Regions from separate parts of the Prochlorococcus sp. RS04 genome, predicted to be linked through region 2. Evidence: predicted binding sites of a transcription regulator. Region 2 holds the regulator's gene; the other holds the start of a gene.

Region 1 (4,828 bases), 720 kb from region 2:
GGCATTCGCTGGAGATTTAGTAGGGGCAATATCTTGGAGACCTGATGATTGTGCACTTGCAGCAGTTAATGCAAAAGGTGTTGTAAATGTATGGAAATTTAAAGTTCGTACTAACCTTTTTTCAAAGGGATTTAAGTAAAAAGTAGAAATTTATAATTACCAATAGTTGGCTTTTAAATGTCTTTCCATACAAATGACCTCACAGTCATTATCTATTCCTTTTGGGTGAATATCGCAATATGAGAGACATTGAAAATATTCATCTACAGGATTAGATTCATCAGTTTTACTAACTTCTTTCGACTGCTTCATAAAAGATAACCTCAATTATTTAAAATTAAGATAGTCGAATTAAATATCAAAAGAAATAAGCAAAACTTACTAAAAATACCTCAAAAAAATTAGTACGATTGATTACTACTCTCGGACATTTTTAATTAAAAAGCAATGCGTATAAAAACGGATTGTCTTTAGTGAGATATTTTCCTAATTTTATATTGTTGAGTTCTAGGAGGTCTTTCAAAATGATCGATAGCCTGCCTGAAATTTCGGAATAAACCGAACTAATTTAATTAACTGCTCCAATTATTTTTTATTAATGTCTAAGCTTCCTTCTTCTGCATCGTTTAGGTGCCCTTTAAGAAACAAGCTTAATTCTAGAGTTTTTGCCCCAGTTAAAGACAATTAGTTAATTTTGGTGAGCATTAGCTTAATAGAAGTTAGCAACAAGGATCCATGATTTAGGTGCGTTATTAACTTCAGTAAAAAATATAAGTAAGAGATAAAAGAGGGCTTTAATAAGCCCTCTTTTTTTTATTAAGATGACTTTCTTCCAGTTTTATAGATAATGATTAAAACAATAAAATTTAAAAATGGTTCGATATTATTGCCCATATTGCAATCCTAAATATCAATTTCAAAAACAATCCTTAAAAGGAAATTTGATTTGTGGATTATGCGGAGAGGATCTCGTAAAAAAACCATATATTAAGTTAAACCAAATAATCGCTTTAGTTGCTGCTTCATCATTACTTCTACCGTTGATTTATACTTTTATTTTTTTAATTAAAAATCAAATAAATCCTCCTAATAAAAATTATCAAGCAAATGGTAATTTAATGATAATTATCAAAGATCAAACTGCTTAAAACAATTAAAAAAATCTCAAGAGGTCAACCTCTACAAAGTGATTTATTTAAACAAGAATTTTTACTTTCAATATTTATTTGATCATCAATATTTTTTAATTTGTTTTTATTACTTATTACTTTAACTTTATGCCCACAATGTTCTTTGCAACCACCATTAAATAAATTATGTGCATGTAAATTGGAACTATTAATAAATAATAAAAGAAAAATTATTTTATAAATTTGATTAAAATAAGAATTCATTTTTTATTATGATTTTCCCAGATTTAGTAAATAAATAATATCAGTTAATTCCAAGGAGTGTTTATAAGTCCCCAGATATCGAAGAAGAAAAATAAAACTGCAATAACAACAAGATCCCATGCTCTTTCCCTAAAAGCCCAAGGTGCAATAAAAACTTCCCCAAGTCCGTGAAGTGCCGCCCCTACTGGCAGATGATCAAGAACCAGCAAACTATGAGAGAGGATAAAAAGAAAGCTTGCGAAATATCTAAAAAAAACAAATTGCCAATTACTAGAACCCATGCTTTTTAGATTTTTAAGAAATATACTGCAATGATCAAAATAATGATATAGATCTAGTCAAGAGATATTATTTTTGGTAGCCATAAATACGAATAAAGATATAAAGCTAAAGTAAAAGTTACTAAACGATGAAATATATGTTTTCAAGTTATCAGCCTAAAAATAGTTTTGATGAATACTTTAAGGATAATGTTAACTCTGCTAGAGAAATATTGATTCCACTTCTTTCATCTTTAGATAATATGGGACTTGAAGAATTAAACAGGAATCACTCTGCCGCAAAAAAATTATTACTAAGACATGGTGCAACTTTTAGATTAAACGATACTGGTTTAAAAGGTACTGAGAGAATATTACCTTTTGATCCACTTCCCAGAATAATTAGTAAAGATGATTGGGTAACGTTAGAAAAAGGCCTAAAACAAAGGCTTGAGGCAATAGATTTATTCCTAGATGATATTTATAATTCTCAAAAAATAATAAATGATGGAATAATTCCAAGAGAATTAATAGAGAGTTCAGAAGGTTGGAGACCTCAGATGATAGGTTTCAAACCTCCACTAAATAAATGGTGTCAAATTTCAGGACTTGATTTAATAAGGGATAGAAAAGGAGATTGGCATGTTTTAGAAGATAATTTAAGATGCCCTTCTGGAGTTGCTTATTTTTTAGAAAATAGATTAGTTATGAAGAATATTTTTCCTAATCTTTTCTCTGGAAGAATAGTAAAACCAATTGATGAATATCCATCATATCTTTTAAAAACTCTTCAAGAACTTGCAGTTTGGACAGATACTCCCAAGATAGTTTTACTAACTCCAGGAATTTTTAATAGTGCTTATTTTGAACATAGTTATCTAGCTCAAGAAATGGGCATCCAACTAGTTCAAGGTCATGACTTAGTTTGTAATGATGATTATGTATATTTAAAAACTACCTCTGGATTAAAAAGAGTAGATGTCATTTATAGGCGAATTGATGATGATTTCTTAGATCCTCTTAATTTCAGAAAAGATTCCTGCCTTGGTGTTAGCGGATTACTTGATGTTTTTAAGGCAGGTCATGTTGCTTTAGCAAATGCACCTGGTACTGGAATAGCAGATGACAAAATGATTTATTCTTTTGTTCCCAAAATGATTAAATATTATCTTGATGAAGATATTATTATTAAGAATGTAGAAACGTATATTTGTCATTATCAAAAGGATCGTGAATATGTTCTAGAAAATTTATCAAAACTTGTTGTTAAGTCTGTCGCAGAAGCTGGGGGTTATGGAATGTTAATTGGCCCTCACTCAACAACGAGTGAGATAGAAGAATTCTCTAATAAAATTAAAAATAATCCTAGAAATTTCATAGCACAACCAACATTAGAATTATCTACTGTGCCATCGTTATGTGATGGAGAACTATATCCATGTCATGTTGATTTAAGACCATATATCTTAAGAGGAAAAGATTCATGGGTTAGCCCAGGCGGGCTAACGAGAGTAGCATTAAAAAAAGGATCATTAGTCGTTAATTCTTCTCAAGGTGGAGGATGCAAAGATACATGGGTTGTAGGTAAATAATATGCTTTTAAGTCGTGTAGCAGAATCTCTTTATTGGATCAATCGTTATTTAGAACGCGCTGAAAACATATCTCGTTTCGTTGAAGTAAGCGAAGCAATGTCATTAGATTGTCCGCCAGGAAGTGCAGAACCCTGGCTACCGTTAATTGACGCTTCTAGTGACAGAGAATCTTTTGATAAAAGATTCCCAGAGAAAAAACCTGATGACGTTATTAATTTTTTAATAAGAGATCGTTTAAATCCAAATAGCATAATTTCTTGCATTCAAATGGCAAGAGAAAATGCAAGACAAATCAGAGATGTCATGACCACCGAAATGTGGGAACAAATTAATATTTTATATTGGAATATGCAAGAAGGAGAAGCCATATGGAATAAACCAAGACAAGAACAATTAAGTGAAATAAGGAGGGAATGTCAGCTTTTTTATGGAATTACAGATGCGACTTTAAGCAAAGATCTTGCCTGGAGATTCAGCATACTTGGTAGATTAATCGAAAGAGCTGACAAAACATCAAGAATTTTAGATGTTAAATATTATTTACTCCTACCCAGCTTAGATGAACTTGGAGGAGTTCTTGATGAGCTGCAATGGATTGCTCTTTTACGTTCAGCTGGAGCTTATCAAATGTTTAGGAAAGCAGTGCAAAATTCTATAAAGCCTAATTCAGTTGCGAGATTTCTTTTACTTGATCCAATTTTCCCTAGATCAGTAAGATACTGTCTTGATGGGATAAGCAATACTCTTAAAACAATAGATACATCTCCAAGTATTGAAAATCCATCAGAATTAGAATGCATGAGAGGTTTGCTTAAAGCAAAGTGGAGTTATATCAGAATTGAAGATATAATTAATGATGGTTTGCATGAGGCAATCGATTCATTGCAAATAGATTTAAATAAATTAAATGATCTCATTCAAGAAAAATATTTTATTAATTAATAAGTTTATTAATGAGAATTAAATACATTCACAAACTTGAATATAAATACGAAGACCCTGTTCAATTAGGCGAGCATAGATTATGTATAAAGCCAAGGTCAAATGGATTCCAAAAGCTAAAGAATTTTGAATTAAAAATAACCCCAGAACCAGAAATTATTTATCCATTACTTGCTGCCAGCGGAGAAGAGATTAATAGAATTAGATTCAATGGATTAACAGAAAATTTAATTATTGAATCAATCAGTGAAGTTGAAACTATTAAACATCCAAACATTATTGATGGAGTTAAAAATAGAGATTTAACATTACCTTTTTGTAGAAGTATTATTAACAGAGATTTGCAGGGAGCATTAGAGGGATGGATGCCTAATGGGCAACACGACCCCTCTGCTGTAGAACTTGCCCAAGAAGCCTTAGCAGGAAGCATTAATAACGCATTATCATTTACTTACCAGTTAATAGAGATTATTCAGGATCGGGTTAAATATACCAAAAGACATACAGGTCCAGCATGGCCGGCTAGCAGAACACTTAGGGAACGTATAGGTTCATGCAGAGATTTAGCAATGCTGATGGTTGAAGCTTGCAGGTCTATAGGTATCCCAAGTAGGTTTGTAAGTGGTTATCATTTTGAAG
Region 2 (4,828 bases):
AATTTAACATGGGTCAAAAAACAGCATTAGGAAGTCTTCTAAAAGCAATTGGCAATTCAGGTCAGGGGAAAGTTGTACCTGGTTGGGGAGCAGTACCTGTCATGACAGTAATTGGTCTACTACTTTTGGTTTTCTTAGTTATTCTTCTACAAATTTATAACCAATCCCTTCTGCTACAGGGTTTCTCAGTAGATTGGAACGGAAATTAAATTTCTGAAAATTTCTCAAAAAGTTATTTGGTTAATGTTAAAATTGCCAAGTAATTTTTTTTTAAATTTTTGTTTTATTAATTAGTTATAGTTTGTATATATTAATAATTCTCAAACAAAAAGAGATTTAGAAATAAACAATGAAAGAAATATTTTTAATTGGATTGGGAAATCCTGGCAAAAAATACTCAAAAAGTAGACATAACATTGGTTTTTTACTGCTTGAACAATTCTCGAAAAAATATAATTCAAATTTCTTACTAAAAGATAAGCTTAAAAGTTCCTGCTCAGAATTCCAAATCAATGATTCTACTTTCAGATTATTCTTACCAAATACGTTTATGAATAACAGTGGTGATGCTGTCCGCGCAATAGTTGATTGGTACAAGATCAATTTAGATCAGATTTTCATAATAGTCGATGATAAAGATCTTCCCCTTGGAAAAATAAGATTTAGAAGAAAAGGAAGCTCAGGGGGACATAACGGGCTTAAAAGCATCATTGAACAATTGCAGACACAAAACTTTAAAAGAATAAGAATTGGTATTGGGTCACCTCCTCTCATAAAAGGAAAAAATAATTTTAATACCATTTCACATGTATTAGGAAATATTTCTCTAGAAGAAAAATCAATCTTAAATAAAGTGTACAAGAGAGTAATTGAATCTCTTGAACAAATAAATACTAAAAAAGAAGAATATATAATTAATGAATTAAATTCTTTTGACAAAGACCAACCTTAAGAAATGCGTTCAAAACCTGAAACTATCGCAAATGTAAGTGTTAGGAAATATTGCTTCTCTAAAAAGCAAATTCAGGGGGTTGTGGAAGCTAGTCAATTTAAATGGACTTTTACATACTCCTTTAATAAGGGTCAATTAAAGGTAGATCCACCTTTAGGAAGAGCATTAATTGAGAATGCCTTATTGAAATTTTTACTAAAAAAAGATTATGAACTAGAAACAGGGAATGAGTATAAGTTCACTATTTCAGCCAAGTTTTAAAATCTAAATTTTGATTCAAAGTAAACTTCATTTTGCAATAATCCTCTAAAATTATTAGAGCTGATATAGCATCAAGGTTTTTATTAAGAATAAAAACCTCTCTTGGAATTAAAAACTTGAGACCACTTATTGGAAACAGTTCGAAATATCTTGCTTTAGCCCTGTAGGTAGTATTCTTTTCCTCAAAAGTTATTATTTCTTTTTTAAAAAAATCTAGTTTTTCTCTGATCTCCCTGTTAGTGGTACCATTGCCAATAATAATTTGTGATATTTCCTCAGCAGTAATTAAATTTCTGACATAATTCCCAAGTAATTCACTTTTAAGAATTATCGCTTTATAAACTTTTTTCTCACTTATTTCAGCTAATACTAAGCCACATTTACTTTTTCCGGGATCAATAGTTATTACTCTAGACATTTAAACTGCAATCTTTAAAATATTAATTTCAACGACTATAGGTTCTATAGTTTTACTATCTCTTAAAGATACTACTTCCAACTTAAATTTGATATTTTGATTTTCTTTAAGAAAGTCTCTAATTTTTTTTACAAAATTTCCACTTGTATTAATTTCACTAACTTGCGACCCTTTTGACTTAATTTCATCTCTTGTTTCTCTAAGCAATGATTTAATTTTTAGATTTATTGATTTACTATTTAAATCACTTGCTTCCAGAATAGAACTTGTAATAATATCACCTTTTTTGACTATAAATTTATTCTCTAATAAATCTGGAGATACAAAAACATAATTATCTCCTTTTAAAACATTTGTTGCTGATTTAATTAATAAAACCCAGTTACCTCCGCTAGCAGCTACTGTCTCAATCTTTGTAATATCACTGGGTCTCCACAAAAGAATATTTCTTGCTTTTTTATTATTTGGGATAACAATTTTTCTAACAAATTTATCAGCTTCATTAAAGATTTCTGTTAAGTTAAGTTTTAAATTTGAGCTGGAATCAACCTCAGCAATAAATAAAGTTTGTCCTCTTTTAATAACGATATTTCCTCTCCTAAATTCTTTAATATTATTTTTTAATTGATTTAACTCCTTTTCTTTTTGAATAATTTTACCCTCAAGTTCTTTTCGTTCTTCCTGTAAAGGGATTAATGCCTTTTTACTTTCATCTAAAGTTTTTTGCAAAAAAGGAATATCAACAAAAAGCCTTTGTCTGAATTCTTCACTTGCTAAAATCAATAAACCTATTGATATTGAACTAATAAATCCACCGGTAAAAATAGTTATAATAGTTGCTGTTTTTTTCGGTCTTAATTTTAAGATACTAAATCTTGCTTTACCAATCTTTGTTCCAAGAATATCCCCAAATGGCGCAATTAATCCCCCAAGTAATATTAAAAAAACAATTAGAATCCAAGCCACACTTTTGTATATACTCAATACATCATAATTTATGATGAATCAATTAAATCTTTTTGCAAGAGCAATTGGATCAAACACTGTGATCTTTTTTCTTTCAATATTAAGAAGACCTGAATCCTTTAAATCACCCAATAATCTTGTAATGGTTACTCTTGTAGAACCAATAGCTTCAGCAATTGCCTGATGTGAAAGCCTTAAATCTATTGTAATACCTTTTTCACCTGCAACTCCAAAGTCTCTACAAAGGACCATTAAAAAACTCACTAAACGAGAAGACATATCTCTATGTGTAAGAGTTTCTATCATTGTTTCAGTTTGCAGGATCCTACTTGAAAGCCCCTGTAAAAGTAATAGTCCTACTGAGGCATCTTCCTCTATAGCTCTTAAAACAGAATTTGCAGGTGCTGTTATCATTTCAACTCTTGTGAATGCTATTGCATGGTAAAAACGATCAGATCTATGGCCTGTAAGCAGGGATAAAACACCAAAGAGACTATTCTCTCTTAAGAGAGCAACAGTTATTTCCTCACCCGACTCATAAACTCTTGAAAGTCTTACTGCGCCTCTTCTTATAAGATAAACCCTTTCAGCAGGGTCACCGGGGAAGAATATTGTTTTAGATCTCTCAACCATTTCTGTACTTGCACCATCTAGACCTTTAATAACTTCCATTAAAGTTCTATTGATTGGAAAACGTTCTCCAACAGAGTTAATTTTACTTTGTCCGGATTGTTGCGAACTAAAGCGGTTGAATCCTCGTGAAGCAGGTATCATAAATATCTTGACTATTAAAAAATTTAAGGAGACACCCTGAAATATCTTGTATCAACAGTAACAATTTTCAATTCTTATCGGTTTATCAACAAGCTTTTTTCATTCAGTTTCAAGTTGCTTAAACCTTTTTTAAGTAAAATTACACTATATGCAGCGTTAATAGATTCTAATTATACTGCATGTAGAAAGAATCTAAATAATGGTAATTAGCTCATCTCATATTTATTCCAAAGGTAACCTTGATGTTTTAAAAACAAATACTGATAACAAAATTAACCTAAAAAAATTTCCACAAAACGGACAAATCCAAATCTATCAATCTTCATATAGAGGTAGCTATACATCTATCATTAGAGACTCTCTAAGAAATGCTGCTCTTGGCAGAAAAGTGCTACTAATACAATTTATGAAAGGAGGGGTAAAGCAAGGAGTTGATCATGCAGTAAAGCTATGCGGTAATTTGACCTGGGTAAGATCATCTCATTCATATGATCAATATAATTCTGAAGCAATTGAAAATAATAAAACTTTAAAAAAATCTATTTATGAATCTACTATTGAATTATGGAATTTTTGTAAAAGAGAACTACAGTCTGGAGAAAATGATCAAATCATACTTGATGAAATTTTTTTAGCTATTGACATGAAATTTATCGATAAAGATGATTTGATTTCAACACTTGAAAACCGATTTATATCAGGAGATGTAATCCTTACTGGTACAGATATACCTAAAGATTTATTATTAATGGCTAACCAAATTACCGAACTTCGCTCATAAAACAATGCTAAAAAATGATCTCTGGATAAATCAAAAAGCTTCGGAAGGTATGATTAAACCCTTTCAATCAAATTTGGTGAGACATCTTGAGCCTGACAATAAACAAAAGCCAGTTTTGAGTTACGGATGTTCCTCTTATGGCTATGATTTAAGACTTTCATCTAAAGAATTCCTAATTTTCAGACATATCCCTGGGACTGTGATGAACCCCAAAAAGTTTAATCCCAATAATTTAGAGAAAACTGTTCTTCACCATGATAAAGATGGAGACTTTTTCATTCTTCCTGCTCACTCCTATGGTTTAGGAGTTGCTTTAGAAAAGATGAAAGTTCCAGAAAATATTACTGTAATTTGTATAGGCAAGAGTACTTACGCCCGACTTGGAATTATTGTTAATACAACGCCCGCAGAGGCAGGGTGGGAAGGTCATTTAACTTTAGAATTTAGTAATAGTTCTGGTGCAGATTGCAGAATTTATGCTGAAGAGGGTATTTGCCAACTACTCTTTTTTGAAGGTGATCCGTGCTCTACAACCTACGAAGATAGAAGAGGTAAATATCAAAACCAACCAGAAAAAGTAACTCTTGCAAAGATCTGAAATGAGTAAAGTTGAACTAATTTCGCTAACTCCTGATGCAGAAAAAACAATGGCTTACATTGCAAGAGTTAGTAATCC

The links. Region 2 encodes NtcA, which controls nitrogen genes in cyanobacteria. Its sites were predicted from a motif close to GTANCNNNNGNTAC; they were not measured.
Region 1: BS621_RS08400 (circularly permuted type 2 ATP-grasp protein) is a predicted target of NtcA. The motif match lies at 1,752-1,765, and genes of this name have one in related genera.

Annotation. Positions count from the first base shown of each region.
Region 1 is NZ_CP018346.1:1,525,781-1,530,608, reverse strand. Features, by position in the region: gene BS621_RS08420 (WD40 repeat domain-containing protein) at 1-139, shown strand, start outside; gene BS621_RS09595 (hypothetical protein) at 157-312, opposite strand; gene BS621_RS08415 (DNA gyrase) at 873-1,148, shown strand; gene BS621_RS08410 (hypothetical protein) at 1,173-1,394, opposite strand; gene BS621_RS08405 (hypothetical protein) at 1,439-1,675, opposite strand; gene BS621_RS08400 (circularly permuted type 2 ATP-grasp protein) at 1,804-3,246, shown strand; gene BS621_RS08395 (alpha-E domain-containing protein) at 3,248-4,189, shown strand; gene BS621_RS08390 (transglutaminase family protein) at 4,201-4,828, shown strand, end outside.
Region 2 is NZ_CP018346.1:587,046-591,873, forward strand. Features, by position in the region: gene psbH (photosystem II reaction center phosphoprotein PsbH) at 9-209, shown strand; gene pth (aminoacyl-tRNA hydrolase) at 350-952, shown strand; gene BS621_RS03435 (DUF3146 family protein) at 956-1,213, shown strand; gene BS621_RS03440 (hypothetical protein) at 1,194-1,631, opposite strand; gene BS621_RS03445 (DUF3084 domain-containing protein) at 1,632-2,597, opposite strand; gene ntcA (global nitrogen regulator NtcA) at 2,637-3,371, opposite strand; gene BS621_RS03455 (cob(I)yrinic acid a,c-diamide adenosyltransferase) at 3,571-4,152, shown strand; gene dcd (dCTP deaminase) at 4,157-4,750, shown strand; gene thyX (FAD-dependent thymidylate synthase) at 4,752-4,828, shown strand, end outside.